One region of the Bradyrhizobium sp. Ken64 genome, then DNA from elsewhere that is predicted to be linked to it. Evidence: predicted binding sites of a transcription regulator. Region 1 holds the regulator's gene; the other holds the start of a gene.
The links. The regulator HrcA, encoded in region 1, represses chaperone genes, less so after heat shock. The targets are predictions, from matches to a motif close to GTTAGCACTCNCNNNNNGNGAGTGCTAAC.
Positions count from the first base shown of each region.

Region 2: a site for HrcA is predicted at 4,300-4,328, ahead of AC0L2F_RS01320 (co-chaperone GroES). Genes of this name have one in related genera too.

Region 1 covers NZ_JBVVPA010000007.1:196,007-203,981, reverse strand. Annotated here, with positions in the region: gene AC0L2F_RS15115 (hypothetical protein) at 1-735, shown strand, start outside; gene pncA (bifunctional nicotinamidase/pyrazinamidase) at 881-1,603, shown strand; gene grpE (nucleotide exchange factor GrpE) at 1,740-2,357, opposite strand; gene hrcA (heat-inducible transcriptional repressor HrcA) at 2,454-3,542, opposite strand; gene rph (ribonuclease PH) at 3,724-4,437, shown strand; gene rdgB (RdgB/HAM1 family non-canonical purine NTP pyrophosphatase) at 4,449-5,084, shown strand; gene hemW (radical SAM family heme chaperone HemW) at 5,071-6,225, shown strand; gene AC0L2F_RS15080 (penicillin-binding protein activator) at 6,371-7,624, opposite strand; gene rsmI (16S rRNA (cytidine(1402)-2'-O)-methyltransferase) at 7,971-7,975, shown strand, end outside.
Region 2 covers NZ_JBVVPA010000001.1:258,168-266,142, reverse strand. Annotated here, with positions in the region: gene AC0L2F_RS01340 (L-lactate permease) at 1-34, shown strand, start outside; gene AC0L2F_RS01335 (META domain-containing protein) at 173-571, shown strand; gene AC0L2F_RS01330 (hypothetical protein) at 724-1,935, opposite strand; gene groL (chaperonin GroEL) at 2,136-3,767, opposite strand; gene AC0L2F_RS01320 (co-chaperone GroES) at 3,914-4,210, opposite strand; gene AC0L2F_RS01315 (hypothetical protein) at 4,524-5,045, shown strand; gene AC0L2F_RS01310 (protein phosphatase CheZ) at 5,207-5,986, opposite strand; gene AC0L2F_RS01305 (L,D-transpeptidase) at 6,302-7,102, shown strand; gene AC0L2F_RS01300 (DUF2076 domain-containing protein) at 7,512-7,975, opposite strand, start outside.

The DNA of each region.
Region 1 (7,975 bases):
TATGGCGAGGTCGTGAGCGCCTTCAACTCCAATCCGGCCGGCACCAACGGCGTCAAGCAGGACAAGATCGAGACGCCCGGGGGTCTTGCCTATTTCACCACGGAGAGTGGCAAGGCCGGCGATACCCCGGTGCGGCGCTATTCGATGATCGTGCCGGGCGCCGGCTTCTCCGGCTATGTCGCGGTGCAGATTCCGGAGAATGCGATCAAGATCTACACCGACGAGGCGGTGCGGCAGATGTTCGCGAGCGTCGTCACCCGCAAGCAGGTCCCGGCCGACGAGCAGATCGCGCTGATGCCTTTCAAGATCACCGATCTTGCCGACTTCAAGGACGTTCGCACGCTGGCGCCGGGCTCGAGCATCATCCTGGCCGACGGCGACGAGAGCTCCGGCTATGAATCGAAGCCGTTCATCATCCTCGGCGTGATCGGCGCCACTCCGCAAGCCGCCGACGACCGCGCCCGCTTCGCCCAGGAGGCTGCACTCCAGATTCCCGGCGTGCGGGAGTCGCGCGTCACCATGTCCGAGCCGATCCGCATCAGCGGCCAACAGGGTTTCGAGACCCGGATCGACGGCATCAGCGGCAAGGACAAGACGCCGGTGACCGTGGTGCAGTGGATCCGCTTCAGCAGCGGCGCCTCGCTGCGCATCATCGCCAGCGCCCCGCGCGAGCAATGGCCGGCCGCCTTCCCCCGCTTCCGCGCGGTCCGCGACGGCATCCAGCCGAAGGGCTAGCCCGACATCCTTCGCCGGGACGACGCTGATATCCGGTCAGCAGCCCAACGACTCACCAAAGTCGGCCGCATTTTCGGGCTTCTGTTCGTATACGAACGGAACTAGGCTCCCCTTCCGTTGAGTTCATCCTGGAGGGAGGCGAATGATGCTGGATCGGCGACAAATCTTGGCGGCGCTCGGGACGAGCGCTCTCGTGGCGCTCGCGCCAACCGCAATTCTGGCAGCGGCATCGATCAAGCCGGACGATGCATCCGCGCTGCTCGTGATCGACGTGCAGAACTGCTTCCTGCCCGGCGGCAGTCTTGCCGTGAAGGAAGGCGAGCAGGTGGTGCCCGTCATCAACAAGATCTCGAAAGCGTTTTCGAACGTGGTGATGACGCAGGACTGGCACACGCAAGGCCATGTTTCCTTTGCGTCAGTCCACGCCGGCAAGAAGCCGTTCGAGACCGTCGATCTTCCCTACGGCAAGCAGGTGCTGTGGCCCGACCATTGCGTGCAGGGCACCGACGGCGCCGCGCTCTCGAAGGACCTTGCGATCCCGCACGCCGAGCTCATCATCCGCAAGGGTTTTCACAAGGACGTCGACAGCTATTCGGCCTTTCTCGAAGCCGACGGCAAGACCTCGACCGGCCTTGCCGGCTATCTGAAGGCGCGCAAGATCAAGCGCGTCTTCGTCGCGGGGCTGGCGACGGATTTCTGCGTCGCCTGGACCGCGCTGGACGCGCGCAAGGCGGGCTTCGAGGTCTATGTGGTGGAAGACGCGTGCCGCGGCATCGACAATCAGGGTTCGCTCGCAAAAGCCTGGGCCGACATGGCCAAGGCTGGCGTGAAGCGGATCCAGTCTGCGGATATCGCGGCGAGCGCGTAAGAGGCGCGATCGAACTGCAAGACCCTCGTCCTGAGGAGCGCGCTTCTTCGCGCGCGTCTCGAAGGGTGAAGGCCCTGTTGCTGCTGCTCGGCCGCATGGTTCGAGACGGCGCTGACGCGCCTTCTCGCCATGAGGATCAGTTGCCCGCGCCGTTCGGCTCGTTGCTGTTGGCAGCGGGCGCGGCCTTGGCGCCGCCCTTGGCGACACCGACCAAGGCGGGACGCAGCACGCGCTCGCCGATGGTGTAGCCGGCCTGCATGACCTGCACGACGGTGCCCGCGGGTACCGATGCATCGGGCACCTCGAACATCGCCTGCTGGAAGTTCGGGTCGAACTTCTGGCCCAGAGGATCGAACTTCTTCACGCCGTGTTTTTCCAGCGCGCTGAGCAGCGAGCGCTCGGTCAACTCGACGCCCTCGATCAGCGAGGCGAGGCCTGCATCGGCCGTCGCACGGGCTTCGGCCGGAACGGCATCGAGCGCGCGCTGGAGGTTGTCGGCGATGTCGAGCACGTCGCGGGCAAAGCCCGTGACGCCGTAGAGCTTGGCGTCAGCGACCTCCTTGGCGGTGCGCTTGCGCAAATTCTCCATCTCGGCCAGCGTCCGCAGCATGCGGTCGCGCGCCTCAGCGACTTCCTTCTGCAAAAGCTCGACCGAGCCGGGCTCGGGATCGTCGGGCATGATGTAGGGTTTTGACACCACGGGCTCGCCGGCCGCAGCACTCGTGTCTTCGGGTTGCCGGTCTCGATCGGTCATCGGCTCTCTTTTCGCATTCGTCTCAGGGGGTTTCTGGCCCGGATATCGTGCTTCGGGCGCCGAAAATCAAGCGCCCGTGATCGGGGGAGACGCCGGTCAGCCCCCCAGGAGCCGGCTGACGATGCGGGCAGCGTAGTCCACGGTCGGGATCACGCGGGCATAATTCAGCCGCGTCGGCCCGATCACGCCCAAAACGCCGACGATATGGCCGGCGGCATCCCGATAGGGCGAGATGATGGTGGACGAGCCCGACAGCGAAAACAGCTTGTTCTCACTGCCGATGAAGATCCGCACGCCTTCCGCGGTTTCGGCGCGGCCGAGCAGGTCGATCACGCCGCGCTTGGTCTCGAGATCGTCGAACAGCAGGCGAACGCGCTCGAGATCCTCCAGCGCATGCAAATCCTCGAGCAGATTGGCGTGACCGCGGACGATGAGCTGCCGGTCCTCGTTCTCGCCGCCCGACCAGCTGGCGATGCCGGCCGAGATCACCTTGTGGGTCAGCTGATCGAGCTCGGTGCGCGCCTCTCCGAGCGCGGTCTCGAGCTCCAGCCGGGCCTCGGCCAGGGTCCGGCCCCGGATCCGCGCATTGAGGAAGTTGCCGGCTTCGGTCAACGCCGAGGATGGAACCCCCGGCGGCAGCGTCAACACGCGGTTTTCGACCTGCCCGTCCTCGCCGACCAGGATCACCAATGCCTTTTCCGGTTCCAACCGGACGAATTCGATATGTTTCAGCCGCGCATTGGATTTCGGCGTCAGCACGACGGCGGCTGCGCGGGTCAGGCCGGAGAGCCGCGTCAATGCCTCCTCGAGGGCGGCCTCGACCGATTGCGCGTGGCCGACGGAGGTCAACTGGCTCTGGATCGCCTGCCGTTCACCGTCATTGAGGTCGCCGACCTGCATCAGGGCATCGACGAAGAAGCGCAGGCCGAGTTCCGTCGGCAACCGGCCGGCGGAAGTGTGCGGGGCATAGATCAGGCCGAGCTGTTCCAGGTCGGCCATGACGTTGCGGACCGAGGCGGGCGACAGCGGCATGGCGATCAAGCGCGAAATATTGCGCGAGCCCACCGGCTCCCCGGTCGCCAGATAGCTTTCGACGATTTGACGAAAGATGTCGCGGGAACGCTCGTTGAGCTGGGCAAGGCCCGCGCGCGGCGCGATCAGATGGATCGGATCGTGATGGGCCACAGACCGTAACTCCTCTAAGATACAGGTAATTTGTCTATCCCGGACGCTTCTGACAAGCGTGGCGTTGGCGGATTGAAAATCGCAGGTGAAGAAGGCCTCGATCTTCCCCCTTGCCGCCCACCCTCACCCCCCCTACAAGCACCGCCAACAGCCCTTTTCCGAGAGTTTTGGAGGATTTCCCATGCGGCCAAGCCGCCGTGCGCCCGACGAACTGCGCCCCGTGACGCTGGAGCGCGGCGTGGTCAAATATGCGGAAGGTTCGTGCCTGGTGAAATTCGGCGACACTCACGTGCTGGTCACCGCCACGCTGGAAGACCGCCTGCCGCCATGGCTGAAGGGCCAGGGCCGCGGCTGGGTCACCGCCGAATACGGCATGCTGCCGCGCGCGACCTCGGAACGCACCCGCCGCGAGGCCTCCGCCGGAAAGCAGAGCGGCCGCACCGTCGAAATTCAGCGCCTGATCGGCCGCTCGCTGCGCACCATCATCAATCTCGAAGCGCTTGGCGAACGCCAGATCACGGTCGACTGCGACGTGCTCCAGGCCGACGGCGGCACCCGCACGGCCTCGATCACCGGTGCCTGGGTCGCGCTCGCCGATTGCGTCAGCTGGATGAAGGCGCGCAACATGGTGAAGGCCAATGTGTTGCGCGACAACGTCGCCGCGATCTCCTGCGGCATCTACAAGGGCACGCCCGTGCTCGACCTCGACTATGCCGAGGACTCCGAAGCCGATACCGACGCCAATTTCGTCATGACGGGCGATGGCCGCATCATCGAAGTCCAGGGCACCGCGGAACGCGAGCCGTTCACGGAAGCCGAGTTCCTGGCGTTGATGGCGCTGGCACGCAAGGGCGTCGCGCGTCTCGTGGACTTGCAGAAACTGGCGGTAGCGTAGTCAATAGCCCGATGCATCGCCGAATCACCGGAAAGCTGGTCATCGCGACCCATAATCCCGGCAAGCTCGCCGAGATGAAGGAGCTGCTCGCGCCTTACGGCATCGATGCGGTCTCGGCCGGCGAGCTAGGTCTTGCCGAACCGGAAGAGACCGGAAACGATTTCCGCAGCAACGCCGCGATCAAGGCGATCGCGGCAGCGCAGGCGACGAAGCTGCCGTCCTTCGCCGATGATTCCGGCATCGTGGTCGACGCGCTCGACGGCGCGCCCGGCATCTATTCGGCGCGCTGGGCCGGTCCGAACAAGGATTTTGCCGCGGCGATGGCGCAGATCGAGCGCCTGTTGCAGGAGCGCGGCGCGACCACGCCCGCCAAACGCAAGGCGCATTTCGTTTCCGCGCTCTGCGTTGCATGGCCCGACGATCATTGCGAAGAGGTCGAGGCGCGCGTCGACGGCACGCTGGTGTGGCCACCGCGCGGCACCGCCGGCTTCGGCTACGACCCGATGTTTTTGCCCGACGGCCATAGCCGCACCTTCGGCGAGATGGAGAGCATCGAGAAGCACGGCCTGCCGCCGCTCGGTCTCGGCCTGTCGCACCGCGCCCGCGCCTTCGTGAAACTGGCGGAGATCTGCCTTGAGCCGCGCTAAGGAAGCCTTCGGCGTCTACGTGCACTGGCCGTTCTGCCTGTCGAAGTGCCCCTATTGCGACTTCAACAGCCATGTCCGCCACGCCGCGATCGACGAGCCGCGCTTTGCGTCGGCTTTCGCGCGTGAGATCGCTGCGACCGCCGAGCGCGCGCCCGGCCGCGAAGTCACCTCGATCTTTCTCGGCGGCGGCACGCCCTCGCTCATGCAGCCTGCAACCGTCGGCGCCGTGCTCGACGCCATCGGCAAGCACTGGACCGTGGCCAAAGACGTCGAAGTCACGCTGGAGGCAAACCCGACCAGCGTCGAAGCCACGCGCTTTGCCGGTTATCGCACCGCCGGCGTCAACCGCGTCTCGCTCGGCGTGCAGGCGCTCGACGATGCCTCGCTGAAAGCGCTGGGCCGCATGCACAGCGCGCGCGAGGCCCTCGATGCCGTCGCCATCGCGCGCCGCTCGTTCGATCGTTATTCGTTCGACCTGATCTACGCCCGTCCCGACCAGACGCCGGCGATGTGGGCCGATGAATTGCGTCTCGCGATCGGCGAGGCGGCCGAGCATCTGTCGCTCTATCAATTGACGATCGAAGAAGGCACGCCGTTCTTCGGCCTGTATCAGGCCGGCAAGCTGAAGACGCCGGATGAAGCCGTCGCACGCGCGCTCTACGACATCACGCAGGAGACCTGCGACAGGCTCGGCCTGCCCGCCTACGAGATTTCAAATCACGCGCGGCGGGGCGCCGAGTGCCGGCACAATCTGGTCTACTGGCGCGGCGAGGAATATGCCGGCATCGGCCCCGGTGCCCATGGCCGGCTCGACATCGACGGTATCAGGCATGCGACCGCCACCGAGAAGCGTCCCGAAGCCTGGCTGATGCGGGTCGAGACCAATGACCACGGCATCGTCACCGACGATCTCCTCAACAGCGAGGAGCGCGCCGACGAATTTTTGCTGATGGGGTTGCGCCTTGCCGAGGGCATCGACCCCGAGCGCTACCGCGCGCTGTCAGGCCGCTCGCTCGATCCCAAGCGCATCACGCTGCTGCGCGAAGAAGGCGCGATCACGGTGGACGCAACGGGTCGGCTGCGCGTGACGAGCAGCGGTTTTCCGGTGCTGGACGCAGTGGTCGCGGATCTGGCGGCGTAAGGTCTCTCTATCGTCGTCCTGGCGAAAGCCAGGACCCATTGCCCCAAAGAGCAGTTAGCGTAAAGCTGCCAACCACGAGTCTCCGCAAAACCACTTCCTGTGGTTATGGGTCCTGGCTTTCGCCAGGACGACGTCGAGGAAATAGCTACGCCCCAAAACTCTTCGGCGAGCCCGCCACGGCTACACCGCCACCGGTCGTCACCTTCATCACCGCGAGGCCGCGCTCGTTGGTGCCGTCGGCGCGGAAGCGGAACAGGCCGTCGATGCCGGCGAAGCCGGAGGGGTTGGTGAGAACGTCGGAGGAGAAGCGCGTGGTGCCCTGCGTGCGCGCGAGCGCGGCGACCAGGGCGACCGCGTCATAGGCGAGCGTTGCGGTGCGCACCGGCTCGGCGCCGTATTTGGTGCGATAGCGGCCGGAGAAGGCGCGGAAGCCGGCCGGGTCCGGCGCGGCGTAGAGGCCGCCTTGCAAGCTGGAGCTCGCATAGACGCGCGGACTGTCCCACAGGCCGGTGCCGAGCAGCTGGATATTGCGCAGATTCGCACCGGCCGCGCTCAACGCGTCGGCCACCGAGACGACGGCGTCGCCATCATCGGCGATGAACAGCGCATCGGCGCTGCCGAGCTGCTGCGCCACGGTCCGCGCCGGCGTAGCGCGATCGGCGCCGTATTTCTCGAACGCGACAATGCGCCCGCCACGGCGCGGCACCGCCGCCTTCACGGCGGCCTCGACCACATTGCCGTAGGCATTGTCGGGCACCAGCACGGCGACGGAGCGCTTTCCGATGCCGGCGGAATATTCGACGATGCGGTTGACGTCCGACTCCGGCAGGAAGCTCAGCAGATAGACACCGCGCCCGGCGATGCTGGAATCGGTCGAGAACGCCATCACCGGGATGCCGCGCGTGCGCGCGATCTGCGCCACCGCAGGCACCGATTGCGCGAACAGCGGCCCCAGGATGATCTCGGCGCCCTCGTCGACCGCCTGCTGCGCACTCGCCTGCGCGCCCTGCGGGCTGCCATTGTCGTCCTTGATCAGGAGCTGGATGTTGGGATTCTGGAACTCGGCCAGCGCCATCTCGGCGGCGTTGCGCATCGACTGCGCGGCGAGGCCGGCATTGCCGGATGCCGAGAGCGGCAGGATCAGGGCAACCTTCACCCCGCCGGTGCCGGCGGTTGTCGCCTGTTGCGGCGGGCCGGCCGGCTGGGCCGGAGGCGGAGAGGAACTGCTGAACGGACTGGAGAACTGGCTCAGGCTCTGCTGCACGCCGGCGCAGGCCGACAGCAGCGGCGCGCCGAGCAAGAGGCCGAGCGCGCTTCGCCGGGTCGCCCCTGACATCAGGGGCCCCTGAACGGGAGACTCCTCCGAAAAGGAAGATCTGGGATCACGCGGGCCGAGCATGGCAGTTTCTCTTCTGACCGACCGTCGCCAGCCGCTCACGACATTCTTTCCACGACACCGGCCATGGATTCAGGCATATTGTCGGCAAATAGTTAACTCAAACAAAAGGATAATGCCCGCTTAACGCGGCTTCCTCTCAAGTTCTGGCTAGCTGTCCGCCGTCCGTCACCCCCGCATCAAGGCGGCGTTTCCGCCGCGAATAAGGCGCTGACGCTTCATTCCCTCGGGAATGTGATGCCGAATGGATCACATTCCAGTCTTCCCTTGCCTCGCCTCTCGCCCAGGCACGATCTTTTTCCGGGGACCGGTTCCCAGCCCCGGGGATCATGCCTAAGTTCGTCTGATTATGCG
Region 2 (7,975 bases), on a different contig from region 1:
TGTCTATCCGTTCACGGCGATGGTGCTGAAGTAGCAGGCCGCGCCCGGCTTCAACGCAAATCCCCGCGAGGTTGGTCCTCGCGGGGATTTTTGCGTTGTGCATGGGCGAACCTTCTCAACGGCGCCGCCGTCTTATAGAAGGTGCCGCAAATCAGGTCGGTCGAGAGGTCTCATGGTTTCGTTCAGGCAGACGGTGTGTGCGGCGGTTGCAATGCTCGCGATGTCGACGCTCGCGCGTGCGGAGGACGGTTTTCCGTTCGGCACCGAGATGACGCTGGAGGCGCTGCCGCAGCCGGGCTCGAAGCGGATTCCGAACATCGAGATCGGCGACAATGGCGAGGTCGTGCTGGAGCTCTGGTGCAAGGGCGGCAAGGGCCAGTTCTCGGTTGCCGGCAACACCGTGATCTTCGTCCCCGGCCAGATCCAGGACCGATCCTGCCCGCCGGCAAGGGCCCAGTCCGACGACGATCTCGTTGCAGCCCTGGGCAGCGTCGAGACCTGGAAGCGCCAGGGCGACGTGCTCACGCTCGTCGGCCCCAAGCCGCTGCGCTTCCGCGTCAACGGCAATTAGGTCTCGCTCTCGTGTCCCGGACGCGCTGCAGCGTGCACGCTGCTGCGCAGAGCCGGGACACAGGTATCTGCCGTCGATCTCGTGCGCGGCTTCTGGGCCCCGGCTCAGCAGCGCATCACTGACGTGCTGCGCTGCGTCCGGGCTACGAGGGTCTACTTCCACACCGACTTGTCTGCGTCCCAGCGCTGGCCTTTCAGCTCCTTGGCGAGCGCCTCGACCGAACCGTTGTCGTCGGGCTGATCGCCTTCCTCGTCGGCCGAAGCATCATCCGAGAGATTGAGCTTGGCGCCGCTGCTCTCGTCGGTGGTCGTGGTCACGGGACTCCCGATCCAGAGCATGAGCTTGTCGGTCGTGCCGGGCTTGTCAGGCGAGACGAGACCCGCAACCTCGATCGTGTCGGTGAGCTCGAGCGCGGGAAAGTCCTGGTTCGGCCGCTTGAACACCAGCTTGAGCTTGCCGGTCGCCGGGTTGAAGCTCTGCGAGACCGGCTTTGCAGCGAGCGTCCTGCTCAGCACGCCAGCTACCGCGGCCGCGAGCTTGTCGCGGTTGATCTTGTCGCCGTCGCGCCAGTCGGCGGCGGCAATGCGGATGGTGCGGTCCATCTCGGTCATGCCCGCGGTCCAGCCCGCGGCGGTGACGCCGGGCGTCGCCTTGAATTTTGCCAGCAGCGCGCCGGCGCGCTCCGGATCGACCGACATGTTGATGGTCTGCTCGCCCGCGCGCAGCGCGTCGCAGCCGACGGTGAGGCTCGCCAGCGTCACCTCGACATCCTGGCCCTTCAGGCTCTTGAGGAACTCGGTTGCGGCATCCAGCTTGACCTTGACCGCGATCGCTTCCGGCGAGACGTCGGTGAAATCCTTCGGCTGTGGCGTGATGCCGTCGTCGGAAGTCTGGTTGTCGAGGAATTCCTTCTCGCTGAGATCGGAATTGTCTGGCGAGGTGACCTCGGTCACGGCCTGGCCAATGCTGATCTGGCCGCGGAATTCGAACGTGTCTCCGGCCTGTTTGCGCAGCAGCTTGACGGTGACTGGCGCCTTCGCGCCGAGGCTCTGCGTCGTACCCGTCAGGTTCTGGCCCGCGACCTGGAGATTGACGACGAAGCGGTCCTTGCGGTCGGAATTCTTCGCGACGGGATAACAGACGTCGAGCACGGCTGCGGTGACGGTCTTGCCCTGGCGTGTCTCCTTCAGGATCACATCGGCATTGCCGTCCATCAGCCCGTCGATCGAGGTGAAATAGCGCGTCTCGACGCCGCCGGGCGCCGTGGCCTTCGGCGCCAGCTTCATCTGGGCGGATGCGACCTCAGGCGAAACTGCAAGCAGAGCCGCCAGAACGGCCGTGGAGCAAAACAGAAGCGCGCGCATCGATGAAATCCCCGAGGCAATGGGGCATGATCCGGAAAAATGTGAAGCGGTTTTCCGATCAGATCAGGCCCAAACAATTCGAATCGGGCGTCACCGTAGTGGGTTTTGGCCGCCGGTTGAATTGGAAAGCACGGGCCATGATCGGCAAAAAGAAGGCCGCCCGGAGGCGGCCTTCGCAACACTGTCAGGCGAGGACGGCCTTAGAAGCCGCCCATACCGCCACCGGCCGGCATGCCGGAGGCGGCTTCCTTCTTTGGCGACTCCGCGACCATGGCCTCGGTGGTCACCAGCAGGCCGGCGATCGAGGCGGCGTCCTGGAGCGCGGTGCGCACCACCTTGGCAGGGTCGATGATGCCCTTCTCGACCATGTCGACATACTCCTCGGTCTGGGCGTCGAAGCCGAAGGTCTCGGACTTGTTCTCCAGGATCTTGCCGACGACGATCGAGCCTTCCACGCCCGCGTTCTCGGAGATCTGGCGGATCGGGGCTTCCAGCGCCTTCAGCACGATGTTGATGCCGGCCTGGACGTCGGCATTGGCGTTGGTCAGACGACCGACCGCCTTCTTGGCGCGAAGCAGCGCGACGCCGCCGCCGGGGACGATGCCTTCCTGCACCGCGGCGCGGGTAGCGTTCAGCGCGTCCTCGACGCGGTCCTTCTTCTCCTTGACCTCGATCTCGGTGGCGCCGCCGACGCGGATCACCGCGACGCCGCCTGCGAGCTTGGCGAGGCGCTCCTGGAGCTTCTCACGGTCGTAATCCGAGGTGGTTTCCTCGATCTGGGCCTTGATCTGGCCGACGCGGGCCTCGATCTCCGGCTTCTTGCCGGCGCCCTTGACGATCGTGGTGTTCTCCTTGTCGATCACCACCTTGCCCGCGCGCCCAAGCATCTTCACCGTGACGTTCTCGAGCTTCATGCCGAGGTCTTCGGAGATCAGCTGGCCGCCGGTGAGGATCGCGAGGTCCTCGAGCATGGCCTTGCGGCGGTCCCCGAAGCCCGGCGCCTTGACGGCGGCGACCTTCAGGCCGCCACGGAGGCGGTTGACGACCAGGGTGGCCAGCGCCTCGCCCTCGACGTCCTCGGCGATGATGACGAGCGGCTTGCCCGACTGCACCACGGCTTCCAGCACCGGCAGCATGGCCTGCAGGCCGGACAGCTTCTTCTCGTGCAGGAGGATGTAGGCGTCCTCGAGCTCGGCGGTCATCTTCTCGGGGTTGGTGACGAAATAGGGTGACAGATAGCCGCGGTCGAACTTCATGCCCTCGACGATGTCCACCTCGGTGTCGAGCGACTTGTTCTCCTCGACGGTGATGACGCCCTCGTTGCCGACCTTCTGCATCGCCTGCGCGATCATCTTGCCGATGGCGGCGTCGCCGTTGGCCGAGATGGTGCCGACCTGGGCGACCTCGGAAGAGGCGGCGACCGGCTTGGCGCGCTTCTCGATGTCCTTGACGACGGCCGCAACCGCGATGTCGATGCCGCGCTTGAGGTCCATCGGGTTCATGCCGGCGGCAACCGACTTGGCGCCTTCGCGTACGATGGACTGGGCCAGCACGGTCGCGGTGGTGGTGCCGTCGCCGGCCAGGTCGTTGGTCTTGGAAGCGACCTCACGCACCATCTGGGCGCCCATGTTCTCGAACTTGTCCTCGAGCTCGATCTCCTTGGCGACGGTGACGCCGTCCTTGGTGATGCGGGGCGCGCCGAACGACTTCTCGATGAGCACGTTGCGGCCCTTCGGGCCGAGCGTCACCTTGACGGCATTGGCGAGAATGTCGACGCCGCGCAGCATGCGATCGCGCGCGTCTCCGGAAAACTTGACGTCTTTGGCAGCCATGGTCTGCAATTCCTCTTCTTTTTTCGTGATGTGTCTTGCTTATTGGGTCGCCTCATTCCGAGGTCCGCGATCGAACCCGGCGGAATGATGCATGCCCGGATCGAGTGACCCGGGCATGCATTCAGCGGCCGTTCAGGCGTCTGGCCTTAGGCCATCACGCCCATAATGTCCGACTCCTTCATGATCAGGAGCTCATCGTTGTCGATCTTGACCTCGGTGCCCGACCACTTGCCAAACAGCACACGGTCGCCGACCTTGAGGTCGATCGGGATCAGCTTGCCGGCCTCGTCGCGGCCACCGGGGCCGACGGCGACGACTTCGCCCTGGGACGGCTTTTCCTTGGCCGTGTCCGGAATGATGATGCCGCCCTTGGTCTTTGACTCGGCGTCGATACGTTTGACCACGACACGGTCATGCAGCGGACGAAATTTGGATTTAGTCATGACGTTTCCCTTTGGAGGCTCGCTTCGGAAGGAGAGGAAATGGGCGGGCGGCGCTTCCGTCCACCCTTCCCGAGGATCGATCGGCGCGCGTTAGCAATCCATCTTTCAGAGTGCTAATGGTGCGTCCGGGAATATGGCTTGGCCGCGATCCTGTCAAGCAAAGGTGGTTAAGCGATTGGTGAGACGGATATAGGATGGTGACATTGGAAACTTGTTCGGGGCGCCGGCGTATTAAAGGACGTCATTGCTCCGGCAGCGGTTTTGCGCTTGGCTGCGTCAGGGGTGCGGCCATGGTTTTGTCCGGGGGAATGCCATGATCAGTTCGGCTCACGCGCGCACGGTCGCCAATCTGGCGGCGGCTTCTTGCCTGGCGCTGCTGCTTGGCGCCTGCGGCGGCGGCATGAGCCTGCCGTCCTTTTCTTCGTCCTCACCGCCCCCCGAGGCCGAGCCCGGCACCGGTCCGGAAATGCCCGCGTCGATCCGCGCCGACGAGATCGTCGGGCGCTGGGGCCTCGCCTCGTTCCAGAACCCGGCCGACCGCGCCCGCACCGAGGCTGCCGCCCGGGCCCAATGCAAAAATCCTTATGTGATCACCGCCGGCTCCTCCGGCGGCGTGATCATGCATCTGGCGGACCAGGCAACACCGCAGGAGCTGCGGCTGAAGGGTTCGCCCAGCGGAAAAAACTATATCGGACCGGCGGGTCCGACGCCCGGCGAGCAGGACCGCGAGATCGTCTCCTTCGACGGCCGCGTCCTCATCACCCGCTTCATCGACAAGGACGCCGCCACCCGCTACGGCAACATGGTCTACGTCCGCTGCGCGCCGAGGGCGTGATCGCGGCGCCGGCCTAGCCACTCGTCATTGCGAGAAGCGAAGCGACGAAGCAATCCAGGCTGCCTCCGCGGATACAGTCTGGATTGCTTCGCTTCGCTCGCAATGACGAAAAAAACGCCGGCTTGCGCCGGCGTTTTGTTTTTTCAGAGTGCCGCGTCCGCTCAGTCGAACAGCGCGTCGATGTCGTCCTGCGAGGCGTGGCCGACGTCGCCGGCGAGCTTCGGGCCGTTGAGAAGCTTGTCGTCATCGCTGCGGGTGTCGACCTGCGGCACGACGTGGGACTTGATCGCGTCGACGCCGCCCCAGATCTCCATCATGGAATTGATGTGCTGCTCGATGAACTTCATCGTGCTCATGACCTTGCTGATGCGCTGGCCGGTCAGGTCCTGGAAGTTGCAGGCTTCGAAGATCGAGATGACGCGTTCCTGGATATCGTCGGCGAGCCGCTTCTGCTGATCGGCCGATTGCACCTTGGCCATCGCGCTGGCCGCCTGGTCGATCGACTCGGCGGCTTCGAGGATCTGCTGGGTTGCCTGTTCGGTGCCGCCGACGACCGCGCCGAGCTCGCCATTGACCTTGGCCATTTCGCCGCCGTCGAAGCTCTTGCCATGCAGTGTCGCGATCTCGCGCTTGGTACGGTCGATGGCGTCGTGGATGAGGTCGAGCTCGACCTTCAGCTTCTCGCACTGCTCGATCTGCGCCCGGTAGGTATCGAGCATGGTGCGGGCTTCGGAGAGCTCGTGGGCCGTGGAGGCGTCGATCGCCGCCATGGCGGCGCTGCCGGACAAGGGCGCGGTGCCCTTCGCCATCTGTGCACGGATCGCACGCAACTCGGCCATGATCTCGCTATGCATCGGTGCAGCCTCCTCAATCATTTCGGGGCTGGGCATCTCGCCGACAATAGCCTCCTCGACACGAAAACGTTTGCGGTGAATAGCCATCAAGAACTCCCCCCACCTCACTCACGCGTCTTTGTAGGCAGAAGCGATTTAACACGAAGTTCACAGCCGGAACTATCGTCCCGGTTGTGCGCGACAGCTTGCAAACGAGCGATTAACCATGCGTGCGCGGCGTTCATCGAAAATAAACGCTGATCGCCAAATTGCACCGCTGCCGACGACGTGGTGAATCGAAACGGCGCTTCCGTTTACCAAACAAAACGGCTTTTGCTCTTTATTGACCACGTCGCGGGTGCGGATCAGCCATCACCTCGCCACGACGCGTGTGATCTAGACGAAACAGTACAGAGTACGTCGATGTTCAAGAAAATGTCTGTTGCGCTGCTTGGCAGCGCTTGCACCTTCATTGCCGGCGCCAACAGCGCCAGCGCCTTCGACAATAGCGTGCCGAACGATCCACCCGCGGTGCTGTACCAGCCGCAGGTGCCGCCTGCGCCGGTTCGCGTCGCCTCCAATTCGAACATGGGCGGCGGCTTCATCGAGTTCATCTTCGGCGACGGACCCGGTCGCGGTCCGGCCTACGCTCCGCAGCAGCCGGTGTATCAGCAGCAGCCAGGTTACTATGACCAGCGTCGCCTGCCGCCGATGGGCGAGCCGCAGATGCAGGGCGCAGGTCTCCAGCAGGAGGCGGTGGATCCGCGGCAGCGTCAGTTCGACCCGAGATTCGAGAAACAACTCGTTGACTATAGCGGCAACGAAAGCGCCGGCACGGTCGTGGTCGATACGCCGAACAAATTCCTCTATCTGGTCGAGGGCAATGGCCGCGCGATGCGCTACGGCATCGGCGTCGGCCGCCCCGGCTTCACCTGGTCCGGCGTGAAGTCGATCACGGCGAAGCGCGAATGGCCGGCGTGGACCCCGCCGGCGGAAATGATCGCGCGCCGTCCTGACCTGCCGAGGCACATGGAAGGCGGCCCGGAAAATCCGCTTGGCGCGCGCGCGATGTATCTGGGCTCCACGCTCTACCGCATCCACGGCTCCAACGAGCCCTGGACCATCGGCACCAACGTCTCCTCAGGCTGCATCCGCATGCGCAACGAGGACGTCATCGACCTCTACGGCCGCGTCAATGTCGGCACCAAGGTCGTGGTGATGTGAGACCTGACGGCATGCTTTGATGCCGGGGAAGTGAACGATCGTGAAGGGATGGCGGACTGGTGCGGCAAGGGCCGAAGCCTAGCTACGCATGGCAACTCAATAGGAGCAATTGCGATGCGTACGATCTTGGCGTTGGGTATCCTTGTCGCCCTGACCGCCTCGGCCAGTGCCGGGACGGCAAATCATAAGCGGCATGTCGCGCCTGCCACACAAAGTTTCACCCCCCATGTCACGCCGCGTGCGGCTGCGGGCTTTGCCTATGTTCCCTACGCGGCCCCGTACTCGTCATCGGGCGGATACAGCGATCCTTACCAAAGCCAGCACTGGGGCGGCTGACCTCAACTACCCTTTGAAACAAGACGGCCGCTCGATGGGCGGCCGTTTCGCTTTGGAGCAAGGATAAGAAGCGTCAGGCGTAATCGCTGCCGCCATCATCTCCGCCGCCGAAGTCGCTGTCGTCGGCGAAGTCGCCATTGTCGTTCTGATCGCTGTAATTCTGGTCGTCGTTCGAAGCGTGGTCGGCGAAGCCCTGCCGGGACGCATCACCACGGTCGCGGTTCGAGCCGATGTCGTCGAGGCCGGCATCGCGCGCGAGCGAGCCGCCGGACTGATCGCTGCCGCTCCAGGGACCTCCACCAGCGCTGCGATCGCCCAGAGCATTGGTGTCGCCGAAGGCCTGCTGATGCGATCCGCCCATCATGCCGCGAATGCTGGAGAGCAGCAGCGAGCCGCCGACGACGCCGGCCGCGGCTGCCGCCGCCGTGCCGAGGAACGAGCCGCCTCCACCGCCGACCGGCGGCGGCGCGCCATAGCCCTGGCCTGGGCCCTGACCGTATGCCTGCCCATAAGGCGGCTGGCCGTAACCGGGCTGGG